DNA from 3 places in the Cellulomonas chengniuliangii genome. Region 3 is predicted to be linked to each of the others. Evidence: riboswitches for the same ligand, from Rfam matches in the RefSeq annotation. Region 3 holds a riboswitch; each other region holds the start of a gene.

What was found. A riboswitch is a leader RNA that binds a small molecule or an ion and turns the genes downstream of it on or off. The one in region 3 is predicted to bind S-adenosylmethionine.
Region 1: another riboswitch for S-adenosylmethionine. It lies ahead of NP064_RS02915 (NADPH-dependent FMN reductase); the one in region 3 lies ahead of NP064_RS01290 (aminotransferase class V-fold PLP-dependent enzyme).
Region 2: another riboswitch for S-adenosylmethionine. It lies ahead of NP064_RS00350 (methylenetetrahydrofolate reductase); the one in region 3 lies ahead of NP064_RS01290 (aminotransferase class V-fold PLP-dependent enzyme).

What each region holds. Positions count from the first base shown of each region.
Region 1 covers NZ_CP101988.1:613,443-617,919, reverse strand. Annotated here, with positions in the region: gene NP064_RS02920 (LLM class flavin-dependent oxidoreductase) at 1-990, opposite strand, end outside; SAM riboswitch class IV at 1,515-1,636, shown strand; gene NP064_RS02915 (NADPH-dependent FMN reductase) at 1,741-2,313, shown strand; gene NP064_RS02910 (flavin reductase family protein) at 2,310-2,897, shown strand; gene rlmB (23S rRNA (guanosine(2251)-2'-O)-methyltransferase RlmB) at 3,001-4,017, opposite strand; gene cysS (cysteine--tRNA ligase) at 4,017-4,477, opposite strand, start outside.
Region 2 covers NZ_CP101988.1:72,556-77,032, reverse strand. Annotated here, with positions in the region: gene hrpA (ATP-dependent RNA helicase HrpA) at 1-529, shown strand, start outside; gene NP064_RS00360 (hypothetical protein) at 641-853, shown strand; gene NP064_RS00355 (DNA-3-methyladenine glycosylase I) at 895-1,521, shown strand; SAM riboswitch class I at 1,629-1,726, shown strand; gene NP064_RS00350 (methylenetetrahydrofolate reductase) at 1,794-2,849, shown strand; gene metE (5-methyltetrahydropteroyltriglutamate--homocysteine S-methyltransferase) at 2,846-4,477, shown strand, end outside.
Region 3 covers NZ_CP101988.1:272,932-277,408, reverse strand. Annotated here, with positions in the region: gene NP064_RS01290 (aminotransferase class V-fold PLP-dependent enzyme) at 1-1,251, opposite strand, end outside; SAM riboswitch class IV at 1,293-1,406, opposite strand; SAM riboswitch class I at 1,525-1,627, shown strand; partial or broken gene NP064_RS01285 (DUF1737 domain-containing protein) at 1,632-1,832, shown strand; gene NP064_RS01280 (rhodanese-like domain-containing protein) at 1,862-2,290, shown strand; gene NP064_RS01275 (O-succinylhomoserine sulfhydrylase) at 2,287-3,588, shown strand; gene NP064_RS01270 (hypothetical protein) at 3,572-4,069, opposite strand; tRNA gene NP064_RS01265 (tRNA-Met) at 4,297-4,370, shown strand.

The DNA.
Region 1 (4,477 bases), 340 kb from region 3:
GACGTCCGGGTACGGGATGGCGCCGTGGCCGCTGCGGATCGACTGCACCCACGGCCCGTAGCCGGCCGCGAGCGCCCGCGCTGCCTGGTCGTCGGCCCCGACCACGACGTCCACCGAGACGATGACGTAGGGCTCCGGGAAGTCAGCGGACGGCGTGAAGGCCGCCCGGTACGCCGCCACCGACTCCAGGAGCGTCGCGGGCGCGACGTGGTAGTTCGCGCCGTACGGCAGGCCGAGCTCGCCGGCGAGCTGAGCGCTCGGCCCCGCGCTGGACCCGTGCACCCACAGCTGCACATCCGTGCCCTCGGCGGGGGTCACTGCGACGGGCCGCCCCTCGGGCGCCCGGTACGTGCCCGCGAAGAACGCGAGGATGTCCCGCACATCGGCGCCGAACCCGTCCCCGTCGCCGGGGGCGCGCCCGAGCAGGCGGGCCTGGAGTGCGAGCCGCGCGGGGTCGTAGGCCGTGGGCCGGACCGGCGGGATCACCACCCCGTCCACGACCTGCCACCTCCCCGCATCACCGGGAACCGGCGTGACCGGGGCGCCAGCCGGCGCCGGGGGCGACTGCTCGGCGGGGGCCACCCCTCCGGCGTCCGCCCGCCCGGGGGGCGTGGCGCCTGGACGGCCCGCGCCGCCCGATCGACCGATGCCCGAGCGGCCGATCCCCAGGTCCACCCGCCCCGGGTGCAGCGCGGCGATGGTCCCCCACTGCTCGGCGACCTGCAGCGGGGAGTAGTTGCCCAGGATCACGGCCGCCGAGCCGACGCGGATGGCCGTGGTGGCCTGCGCGACGAGGGCGGCGACCACGGCAGGGCTGGCGCCGGCCACCCCCGGGTTGAGGTGGTGCTCGGCGAGCCAGTACCGCTGGTACCCCGCTCGCTCGGCCGCCTGGGCCAGGTCGAGCGTGCGGCGCAGCGCGTCGGCCGGGGTGCTCCCGGACGAGACCGGGCTCAGGTCCAGCACGGACAGCGGGACAGGTGGGTGCGACATGGGGTCTCCTCGACCACGGGCGGCATCCAGCGCGGCCGGCTGCTGGCAGCACGGGGCACGGCGCGTTCGCGGATGCGGGATTGGGGAAGGGCGCGCCCTGACGCGACCGCGCACAGCGGCGGCGTGGGAGGGCGGTGCGGGCCGGAGCCCAGGGGCCGGACGTGCGCGCGCCGGCGGTGGCGGTGCGGCTGAGCGCGGGCGGCATGAGCCTCGGCTCGCCCACCGAGCGTCGTCAGACGCGAGGGCGGGGAGGGTGTGAGCCGCTGTCGGGCGGGGATCCGGGCGCGTGCGGGACCTGGACCCCGCCTGCCGTTCCGGAGATCAGCAGACGAGCGTCAACAACAGCGACAGCGCGCGACGGCAGCGAAGACGACATCGCTCAGGCCGTGGCGGCGGTTCGTGGAGGTGCTCACGCGACGGACGTTAGGGCGAACGTCGACGGGCCGTCAACAGATGGGGCGTTTCGGGTCGTGTGGTGAGACACCGGTCGCCCGTCGCGAAGACGGCGTGCTACAACTTGCCGAGGTCTTGAGTGCCAGCGCTCGCACGAGCACAGCCCCGGCTTGCTGGCCAGCAACCCCAGCGTCACGGCGGGGTGCTCCGGGAGACGACCTGGCCGTGTTGAGGGACACGGCAAGCGTGATCGACCTCGACGACCTGCGCGGTCGTCCCGCTCCTCCTCGGTCTGCGTCGAGCCGGGTGGAGGGCGACGCCGCGCACGGATCCGTCGGCACATCCGAGGACCATCAGATGACCACGTCAGCCGTCACCCCGACCACCCCTGCGACCGACGCGTCGAGCGCGTCGCGCTCCCGACTCCACGTCCTCCCCGTCGTCGGCAACCCGCGACCCGGGTCCCGCACCCGGGTCGCCGCCGAGTCGCTGTCCCGGGCGATCGCCCAACGGCTCGGCGGCGGGCTCACCCCCACCGTGGACCTCGCGGACCTGGCGCCCGAGCTCTTCGCGGCGACCCGGCCGGCCGTCGACGACGCGCTGCGCCGGCTGGCGTCCGCGCACGTCGCGGTGGTCGCCACCCCCGTCTACAAGGCCAGCTACACCGGGCTGCTGAAGGCCTTCCTCGACCTGTACGGGGCAGACGGCCTGCGCGGCGTCGTCGCCGTGCCGCTCGTCGTCTCGGGGAGTCCCGCGCATTCCCTGGCCGGGGAGGTGCATCTGCGGCCGCTGCTCGTCGAGCTGGGGGCCAGCGTCCCCACCCGCGCGCTCGCGCTCACGGAGGCCCAGCTCGCCGACCTGGACGAGGTGGTCGCGACCTGGGTGGACGCCCATGGCCCGCTGCTCGACGCAGCGGCGGTCCGCGCATGACCGCCGACACGCCGGTGCGCGCACAGTGCGCCGGGACGCGGGGCCTCGCTGAGGCCCGCCCGGCGGCTCCCGTCCGGGCCCATGACGAGCCGCACCTGTCCCCGGACCAGTACAAGCAGGTGTTCCGCCGCCACCCGGCCGGGGTCGCGGTCGTCACGCTCGCGGACCCGCGCACCGGGCTCCCGGTGGGGTTCACCGCGACGTCGGTGATCTCGGTGTCGGCCGCCCCGCCGGTGCTGGCGTTCTCGATCGCGTCGACGTCCTCGAGCTGGCCAGCGCTCGCCAGGGCCGCCACTGTGGTGGTCAACTTCCTGGGCGACGGCCAGGCCGACCTCTCGACGCGGTTCGCCACGCACGGGATCGACCGGTTCGCGGGCACCGAGCACATCCGGCTCGCCGGCGGGGAGCCCGTGCTCACCGGGAGTCGGACGTGGGTGCACGGGCGGGTGCTCGAGCGCATCGCGGTGGGCGACAGCCACCTGGTGACCGTCCAGGCGATCACCTCGGACACGAGCGCCGAGGGAGGTCCGCTGGTCTACCACGACCGGGCGTACACCCAGCTCGCGGACCACTATGAGATCTGATGTGCGGACGCCCGGGCCGGCCTCGACGGATCGTCGCTGGCCGGCCCGGGCGTCGGGGTCCTGCTGTGCTCGGGGCGCCGCCCCGCTGCGAGGCCCGCGCAGGTCAGCCCTGCTGGGCAGCCCCACGCTGCCGGGCGATCTCGTACAGCGCGATCCCCGCGGCGACGCCGGCGTTGAGCGACTCCGTCGTCGAGGTGATCGGGATCGACACGATCGCGTCGCAGTGCTCCCGGACCAGGCGCGAGAGGCCCTTGCCCTCGGAGCCGACCACGACGACCAACGGGTCGGCGGCGAACGGCAGGTCGGCGACCGGGGTGTCCCCGCCGCCGTCCAGGCCGATGATGAAGCAGCCGGCCTTGCGGTAGGTCTCGAGGGTGCGCGTCAGGTTCGTGACCTTGGAGACCGGGACGCGGGCGGCGGCGCCGGCGGAGACCTTCCACGCGGCGGCGGTCACGCTCGCGGACCGGCGCTCCGGGACGACGACGCCGTGCGCGCCGAACGCGCCTGCGGACCGCAGCACCGCGCCGAGGTTGCGCGGGTCGGTCACGCCGTCCAGCGCCACGATGAGCGGGGCCTGGTCGAGCAGAGCGGCCGCGTCGAGGAGGTCGTCGGCATCGCCGTACTGGTACGGCGGCACCTGGATGGCGACGCCCTGGTGCACCGAGCCGTCGGTGAGCCGGTCGAGCTCGGGCTTGGTGACCTCGAGCAGCGGGTAGCCGCGGCCGGTGGCGATCTGCAGGATCTCGCGGGTGCGGTCGTCAGCCTCGATGCGGGTGGCGAAGTACACCGTCTGGACGGGGATCTCGGCGCGGAGCGCCTCGACCACCGAGTTCCGGCCGGACACGATCTCGTGGGTGGCGCTGACGCCCTTGCCCCCGCGGGTGCCTGCGGCGCTCCGCGAGGTGCGTCCCATGCGGTTCGGCGCGCCTCCGCTCACCGGGCCGCGGCGCTCGGCAGCGGCCTTGCGCTTCGCGGCCGGGTGGTAGGGGCGCTCCTCGGCCTTGGGCGTGGGGCCGCGGCCCTCGAGGGCCTGCCGTCCCTTGCCGCCAGTGCCGACGTGCGCGCCCTTCTTCGAGCCGGGCTTGCGGGTGGCTCCCCGGCGCTGCGAGTTTCCTGGCATCAGTTCTCGACCTCATCACTGCGGTGCGCGAGCGACCAGCGGCTGCCGGTCGCGGAGTCCTCGACGAGGATGCCGGCGGCGGCGAGCCGGTCCCGGATCGCGTCGGAGGTGGCGAAGTCACGCGTGGCGCGCGCTTCGGAGCGGGCGGCGAGCTCGGCGGCGACCAGCGCCTCGAGCGCGTCCGAGTACCCGCGGTCGTCTCCCTGGCGGCGCCACTGGGCGCTGCCGGGATCCAGTCCCAGGATGTCGAGCATCGAGCGCACCTGGACCAACGCGGCACGGGCCTCGTCCAGGTCCTGCTCGGCGAGCGCCGAGTTGCCGGCGCGCAGGTGCTCGTGGACCACCGCGAGCGCGGCGGGCACGTTCAGGTCGTCGTCCATCGCGGTGACGAAGCCCTCGGGCAGCTCGGCCTTGGCCACCTCGTCGTCGTCCACCGGGCCGACCTGCTCGGTGGCGCGGT
Region 2 (4,477 bases), 200 kb from region 3:
CGACGCCTACGCCACTCTGCGGGCTGCCGTGCGGGAGCAGATCGAGGACACGGTGCACCGCATCGTCACCGACCTGGTGGCGGTGCTCGGCGCGGCGCGGGAGCTCGACGCTGAGGTGCGCGGCTCGAGCAGCCTGGCCCTGCTGGCCACGTTGCAGGACGTCCGCGAGCAGGCGGCCCGCCTGGTGCACGTCGGGTTCGTCGCCGAGGTGGGCGCCGCGCGGCTCCCACACCTGGCCCGGTACCTGCGCGCGGCCCGGCACCGGTTGGCCAAGGCGGCCGGCAATCCCGATCGCGACGCCTCCCTGGCGTGGACCGTCGCCGAGCTGACCCGTGAGCACGCGGCCGCCGTCTCGCGGGCCGAGGCCACGGCCGCCCACGCGCAGGCCGTCGACCCTGACCGGCGGGCGGCGCTCGAGGCGGTGCGGTGGATGATCGAGGAGCTCCGGGTCTCCCTGTTCGCGCAGCAACTCGGCACGGACGGGCCGGTCAGCGAGAAGCGCATCCGCAAGGCCCTCGCCGAGGCCTGACGGCCGCGTGCTGGGAGCCGGCAGAGCCCACCGGGCGAAACTTGGCGGCCCTCCGGGTGAGGTTGCGTGGCGACGCTCCCACACCTTCTTCCTCCGCACTACAGTGCCCGCATGACGACCCGGCCGAACCGCGACGACGCGGACCGAGAGGCACTTGACGGCGTCTCCGGGTCGAGCCCTGCTCCGCCGACCGAGGAGATCCTCATCGCCGTGCACGACGGCCTAGCCAAGGTGCCGGCCGGGTCTCCGCATGCGTGGTTCGAGGTGCCCCGGCAGCGCACCTCCGCCGCCGCGCCCAAGATGGGACGCCGCCGCACCTCCTGAGCGCCGGTCGGCTCGTCAGTGGGGCGCCGCAGAATGGCGCCATGCCCTCCGACACCGCGCCGCCGTCTGGGACGCCCCTCGCCGCGCGGCGCTGCTTCGGCGACGGCAACCCGCTGTACGAGGAGTACCACGACACGGAATGGGGCCGTCCGGTGCACGGCGACCGCGCCCTGTTCGAGCGGGTCGCGCTCGAGAGCTTCCAGTCGGGCTTGGCGTGGATCACCGTGCTGCGCAAGCGGCCGGCGTTCCGGGAGGCCTTCGCCGACTTCGACGCGGGTGTCGTCGCCCGCTACGGCGAGGCGGACGTCGCCCGGCTGCTGGCGGACGCGGGGATCATCCGCAACCGGGCCAAGATCGAGGCGACGATCGCCAACGCCCGCGCGGTGCTGGCGCTGGCGGAGTCCGGCCGCTCGCTCGACGAGGTCTTCTGGTCCCACGCCCCGGACCGCTCCGCGCACGTGCGCCCGCAGGCCTGGGAGGACGTGCCGCCCGTGACCGCGGAGTCGCGCGCCCTGGCCCGCGAGCTCAAGTCGCTGGGCTTCCGGTTCATAGGCCCGACCACCGCGTACGCCGCGATGCAGGCGTGCGGCCTGGTGGACGACCACCTCGCGGGATGCCCGGTCGTCGTGGCGTCGAGGGCGCCCGGTCCGACCGCTCCGACGCGATAAAATCAGGAGGTAGCGGGAGGACCGTTCCGAAGCGGTCGTGCTGGGATCCGCAATATCTCGGCCCGTGAGAAGCGTTGCCCACATGGCGATATCGCCCTATCATTGCGTCACCATCCAGAGCGGCCGAGAGACCTGGCTCGACGACGCCGCAGCAACCCCCCTCGTTCATCGCGGGTGTGGGTGCTTCCGCCAGGGTCGATGGAGCTGACCATGACCTGCATGGATCGTTGTCGTCCCGTGGCTGTGCCGCGCCCGAGCCACCGAGGCGCGCGGTGAGCGCGGCGCCCGAGGCGTGGCCCGACGACCCGGTCGAGGCCGCCACTCGTGACCACCTCGCGGTGGTGGACCGCCCGACGGTGTCGTTCGAGCTCTACCCGCCGCGCAACCCGGACGCGGCGCCGCGACTGTGGGAGACGATCCAGGCGCTGAGCTCGGCGCGCCCCGACTTCGTCTCGGTGACCTACGGCGTCGAGGGCAAGACCCGGGACACCACCCGCCGCCTGGTGCGCCGCCTGCTGCGGGAGACGGCGCTCAACCCGATCGCGCACCTGACCTGCGTGGGGACCTCCCGCGCGGAGGTCATCGAGGTCGTCGAGGAGTTCCTCGACGAGGGCGTCCGCTCGTTCCTCGCCCTGCGCGGGGACCCGCCGCCCCACCAGTCGGACTGGAGCCCGCACCCGGACGGCCTGCGCACTGCCGCGGAGCTTGTCGCCCTGCTCCGGCAGATCGAGGCCCGGCGGCGGGCCCAGAGCCCGGCGCAGGCGGTGCGGGCCACGGTCCGCCCCTTGTCGGTGGCCGTCGCGGCCTTCCCCCGCGGCAACGCGCCCGTCGGCAGCACCCGGGAGCAGGACATCGCCGCGCTGCTCGACAAGCAGTGCGCGGGGGCCGACTTCGCCATCTCGCAGGTGTTCTACGACCCGGCGTCGTACCTCGGCATGGTCGCGGAGGCCCGGCGGGCGGGGGTCACCATCCCGATCATCCCGGGCATCATCCCCACCACGGACCCGGGCCGGCTGCTCCGGCTCGAGGCGCTCACCGGCGTGCAGGTCCCCCGCGACCTCCTGGCCCGCCTCGAGTCGGTGGACGACGAGGTGGCACGCCACCGGATCGGCATCCGGGCGGGCGTCGACCTGGTCAACGCCGTCCTGGACGGCGGGGCGCCCGGCGTCCACATCTACACCTTCAACACCCACCATGCCGCGCTCGACCTGCTCGAGGGCGCACATCTCGGCGGAGGGGCCACCGGCCCCGGCGCCCGGCCTGCTGCCGACGGGCCGCAGGCCACCACCACCCAGGCCGATCACCAGACCTCGAGGGGCTCAGCATGACCACGAACGACACGACCGCCACGCCGGAGTTCCCGGCCGGCACCGTCCTCGGCTACCCCCGCATCGGGCCGCGCCGCGAGCTCAAGAAGGCCATCGAGGCCTTCTGGGCCGGGCGCACCGACGCCGCCGAGGTCGAGGCCGTCGCGGCCGACCTGCGCCGTCGCACCCGCACCCGCCTCGCCGAGCTGGGGCTGCGCACCGACCTGCCCGCCATCCCGTCCGCCTTCTCGTTCTACGACCAGGTGCTCGACGCGACGGCGCTGCTGGGCGCCGTGCCCGCGCGGTTCGCCGACCTGGTGGGCGACGACGGACGCCTGGACCTGGCCGGGTACTCCACGGTCGCCCGCGGCCGCGGCGAGGACCTGCCGCTCGAGATGACCAAGTGGTTCGACACGAACTACCACTACCTGGTGCCGGAGATCGGCCCCGAGACCGAGTTCCGCTACGCGAGCGACCGCCCGGTGCGCGAGTTCGCCGAGGGCCTGGCCGACGGCGTGCTGACCCGGCCCGTGATCGTCGGCCCGGTGACGTACCTGGCCCTGGCCAAGCCGACCGAGGGCGCTCCGGAGGGCTTCTCCCCGATCGACCGGCTCGCGGACGTGCTGCCCGTGTACGCGGAGCTGCTGCGCGACCTGCGCGCCGCGGGAGCCACCTGGGTGCAGCTCGACGAGCCCGCCCTGGTCTCCGACTCCGTCGACGCCACTCCCGAGCAACTGCACGCCGCCGTCGCGGAGGCCTACCGCGCGCTCGCCACCCAGATCCCGGCCGACGAGCGCCCCGCGATCCTCGTCGCCGCGCCCTACGGTGACCTCGGGGAGGCCCTGCCACTGCTGGCCGCCACGGACATCGAGGGCATCGCGCTCGACCTGGTGCGGGGCGCCCTGCCCGCTGAGCCCGTGCCCGGCCTGGCCGGCAAGGTCGTGGTCGGCGGCGTGATCGACGGCCACAACGTCTGGCGGGCCGACCTGGGCCGCGCCCTCGACCGCCTCGAGTCCCTGCGCGGTATCGCGGGCGCCGAGGCGACCGTCGCCGCCGGCACGTCCACGTCGCTGTTCCACGTGCCGCACGACGTCGAGGACGAGCCTGCGCTCGACCCCACGCTGCGCTCGTGGCTGGCTTTCGCCGACCAGAAGGTCGCCGAGGTCGCCGCGCTCGCCACCGGGCTGGCCGAGGGCGGGCTCGCCGTCAAGGAGCAGATCCTGGCCGCCGACGCCGCGCTCGCCACCCGGCGCAACGCCCCCGGCGTCGTCCGGCCCGAGGTCCGCGAGCGGCTGGCGGCCCTGGGCGAGGACGCGTTCCAGCGCGGCGACTTCGCCGACCGCAAGGCCGCCCAGGCGCAGCGCCTGCAGCTGCCGCCGCTGCCGACCACGACCATCGGCTCGTTCCCGCAGACCCCCGACATCCGCAAGGCCCGCGCCGCCCACGACCGCGGGGACCTCAGCACCGCGCAGTACGAGGACGAGATGCGCGCGGAGATCCGCCGCGTCGTCGAGCTGCAGGAGTCGATCGGGCTGGACGTGCTGGTGCACGGCGAGCCGGAGCGCAACGACATGGTGCAGTACTTCGCGGAGAACCTCGACGGGTTCGCCGTGACGCAGAACGGGTGGGTGCAGTCCTACGGCTCGCGC
Region 3 (4,477 bases):
AGCGATCAACCGGTCCACAGCCTCCCCGGGCGTCCCGACGCCCACCGAGGCGCGGATGGCCCCGCTGCTGGCGCCTAGGCGCGAGAGCAGCGGGTGGGCGCAGAACCGCCCGTCCCGCACCCCGATGCCGTACTCGGCCGCCAGGAACGCGGCGACAAGCCCGGGGTCGTGCCCCGCCACCGTGAACGTCACGACGCCCACCGGGTCGTGGGAGTCCGGCCAGATCCGCACGACCTCAACGCCGTCGAGCGTCTCGAGCCCTTCGACGAGCCGGGCGCGCAGCACCTCCTCGTGGGCGGCGAGGGCGCCATCGGGCAGGGCCGCGAGCGCGTCGCACGCCTCGGCGAGGGCGACCGCGCCGATGACGTTGGGCGACCCGGCCTCATGGCGGGCGGGCGCCGGCTGCCAGAGCGTGCGATCGGTCCGGACGTCGCGCACCGCGCCTCCCCCTGCGAGGTACGGCGTGCCGACGTCCAGCCAGTCGCGCCGCCCGACCAGCACACCGGCGCCGAACGGCGCGTACGCCTTGTGGCCCGAGAACGCCAGGTAGTCGACGCCGCTGTCCTCCAGGGAGAACCGGCGGTGCGGGATGAGCTGGGCGCCATCCACGGCCACCCGGGCGCCCGCTGCGTGGGCGATCCGCACGACGTCGCCGATCGGCAGCGCCTCGCCCGTGACGTTGGACGCGCCGGTCACCGTGACCAGGGCGTACGGGCGGGCGGCGAGCTCGACGGCGATGGCGTCCAGGGTGCCGGCGACGGTGTCGGCGATGGCCAGCACCGTCGCGTCCAGGCCCAGCCCGTGCGTCCAGGGCAGCAGGTTGGCGTGGTGCTCCACGTCCAGGACGAGCACCCGGCCGGGCGTCCCGTCCGGCGCCGCGGGCACCACCCCGGCCAGGAGGTTCAGCGAGTCGGTGGTGTTGCGCGTGATGATCGTGACGTCGTCCTCACGGGCGCCCACGAACCGGGCCACTGCCTGGCGCGACGCCTCGTACAGCGCCGTGGACACCTGCGAGAGATACCCGGCCCCGCGGTGCACCGACGCGTAGAGCGGCAGCACCTCGGCCACCCGCGTGGCGACGCGCTCCAGCGCGGGGGCGCTCGCGGCGTAGTCGAGGTTGGCGTAGGTGCGGGAGGTGCCGTCGACGAGCGGCACCTGGGTGGCGGCCCCCGCGACCGCGAGCAGCGGCAGGTGCTCGGTCGAGGCGGCCTCGTCCAGGCACGAGATGGACTCGGTGGCGAGAGACTTCATGACACTCCTCCGACAACTGTGGGGGGGAGCTGTCGAGCCAACCCCCGCGCTTGTCGTGCACGACAAGCGCACGACCTGGTCGTCACCCGGGGCACCCCACCGCGGAGGAGGGTTGCCGGCCAGCAAGCCGGGGCTGTGCGCTGGCACTCATGACCTGATCTCCAAGATAAGCACGCGGTCCCGCACCGGTGCCATCAGGCGCGACGATCGTCTCGGATCGTGAGCCGCTTGTCCGGCACCTGGAATGAAACCCGGCTACGGCGTACTCTCGCAGGACCATCCAGAGCGGCCGAGAGATCTGGCTCGATGACGCCGCAGCAACCCGCGCGCACCCCCCGGTGCCGGTCGAGGGTGCTACCGCCAGGACCGATGGAGGCGACATGACCACACCCGAAACCGTCCCCGGCACGACCGGTGACAAGCCCGCACGCCACCGCTACCGGCTGCTCACCGGGCCGGACGACAGCACCTTCTGCGAGCGGGTGAGCGCGGCGCTGGCCGAGGGGTACGTGCTGCACGGCTCCCCCGCCGCCACGTTCGACGGCGAGCGTGTCATCGTCGCGCAGGCCGTTGTGCTCCCCACGCCCCAGCAGCCCGAGACGAGGCTCGTATGAGCGCCCACGAGTACGCCGGAGACCTGACCCCTCGCGAGGCGTGGGACCTGCTAGCCGCCGACGAGCACGCCGTGCTGGTGGACGTGCGCACCGACGCCGAGTGGCGATTCGTGGGCGTCCCCGACGTCAGCCCGCTCGGCCAGGGCGTCGCCTTCATCGAGTGGTCCCGCTACCCCAGCGGGCAGGTCAACCCCGACTTCCTGGACGAGCTGGCCCGCACCGGGCTGACCCCCGGCGACGGCCGGCCGGTGCTGTTCCTGTGCCGCTCGGGCGCCCGGTCCATCGGCGCCGCGACAGCCGCCACCGCGGCCGGGTACGGCCCCGCGTACAACGTGCTCGAGGGCTTCGAGGGCGGGCTCGACGAGCACGGGCACCGCGGCATCGAGGGCTGGCGCGCCGCCGGCCTGCCGTGGCGGCAGCCATGAGCGCCTCCGCTCCGGGCGACGAGCCGCGCGACGAACCGGGCGCCGGCCGCCGGCGCGTCCCCGGCCCGGGCGACTGGGACGCCCGCACCGTCTCCCGCGACACCCTGCGCCCCGACACGCTCGCGGTGCGCGGCGGGCTCGTGCGCTCGCAGTTCAACGAGACGTCCGAGGCGCTGTACCTCACCCAGGGGTACGTGTACGAGCGCGCCGCCGACGCCGAGGCCGCCTTCGCCGGAGAGTCCGACCGGTTCCTGTACTCCCGGTACGGCAACCCCACCGTCTCCACGTTCGAGGAGCGGCTGCGCCTGATCGACGGCGCCGAGGCCGCCTACGCCACGGCGTCCGGCATGTCCGCGGTGTTCACCTCGCTCGCCGCACTGGTCGGATCCGGATCGCGGATCGTGGCCGCGCGCGCCCTGTTCGGCAACACCGTGACGATCTTCGATGAGCTGTTCGCCCGCTGGGGCGTGCGCACCGACTACGTGGACGGCCACGTGCTGTCGCAGTGGGAGGAGGCGCTGTCGACCCCCGCGGACGTGGTGTTCTTCGAGACGCCGTCCAACCCCATGCAGGACCTCGTCGACATCGCCGCCGTCACGCGGCTGGCCCACGCCGCCGGGGCCACCGTCGTGGTGGACAACGTGTTCGCGACGCCGGTGTTCTCCCGCCCGCTCGACCTGGGCGCCGATGTCGTCGTGTATTCCGCGACCAAGCACATCGACGGGCAGGGCCGTGTGCTGGGCGGCGCGATCCTCGGCTCGGACGAGTACATCCACGGGCCGGTGCAGACCCTGATCCGCAACACCGGGCCGTCGCTGAGCCCGTTCAACGCGTGGGTGCTGCTCAAGGGCCTGGAGACGATGTCGCTGCGGGTGCGCCACCAGGCCGCCTCCGCGCTGCAGGTCGCCACCTGGCTCGAGCAGCAGCCCGGCATTGCGCAGGTCCGCTACCCGTTCCTGCCGTCCCACCCGCAGCACGCGCTCGCGCTCCAGCAGCAGACCGGCGGCGGCACCGTCGTCACCCTGAACCTCGCCGTGCCGGAGGGCGCCACGCCCGACGTCGCCAAGAAGCTCACCTTCGGGGTGCTCGACTCGCTGCGCATCGTCGACATCTCCAACAACCTCGGCGACGCGAAGTCCCTGGTCACGCACCCCGCCACGACCACGCACCGCAAGCTCGGCCCCGCAGGCCGCGCCAAGGTCGGCATCGCGGAGTCCACGGTGCGGCTGTCCATCGGGCTCGAGGACCCGCTGGACCTCATCGACGACCTGGCGCAGGCCCTCAGCCAGCTCGGCTGACGGCCGCCAGCAGACCCGCCGAGCCCGCCAGCGGGATGACGTAGGCGCCGTCCGCGCCGACCTCCTGCGCGAGCCGCGCCGCCGCCGCGTGCACCTGGTCGGCCGTCGTCACCACCCGGGTGGCCGCGGCCGGCCACACGACGCCCGCCATCGCGTCGAGGCACGCGAGCTGGGCCGACTTGGCCCGGGCGGCGGCGTCGTCGGCGACGACCACCACCTCGACGTCCAGCAGCACCGCGACGTCCCCGCGGCTCCGGCCCACGGCGGCGACCTCGTCCTCGACCTCGGCGACGAGGGCGGCCACCGCGGCCCGATCGGGGGCGTCGGCGGAGAAGCCCACCCGCACCACGTCCGCGCGGGCGGCGGCGAGCAGCGTGACGGCGTCCGAGCCGGTGTCGCCGCGGAACACCACGGGCGCACGCCCGTCCGGAGCCATGGCGGGGGTGGCGTGCAGGGGGCGGGCGAGCGTGGCTGTCGTCACGAGCTTGTCCTCAGTGGGCGTCGTGCGGGTGCGCTGCCGGGGCCGAGAGGCCGCTCAGGCGCGCGAGGTCGTCAGCTCAGCGACAACACTTCCGCAAGGACACCCGGCGATCCTACCCAGAGGTGACGACGTTGCGGCACCCCCTCCCCCGGACGGCGCAGCGGCGCCCTTCAGAGCGGGGTCGTGGACCGCGCCGCCCCGAACATGACGTAGATTGATCCCACCGACGCGGGGTGGAGCAGCTCGGTAGCTCGCTGGGCTCATAACCCAGAGGTCGCAGGTTCAAATCCTGCCCCCGCTACTCAGAAGACGAAGGCCCGGACCTACTGGTCCGGGCCTTCGTCTGTGTACAAGGAGCCGCATGTGGGGGACCGCCGCCGTACTCGGACGCCCCCGGTCCTCCTGCCA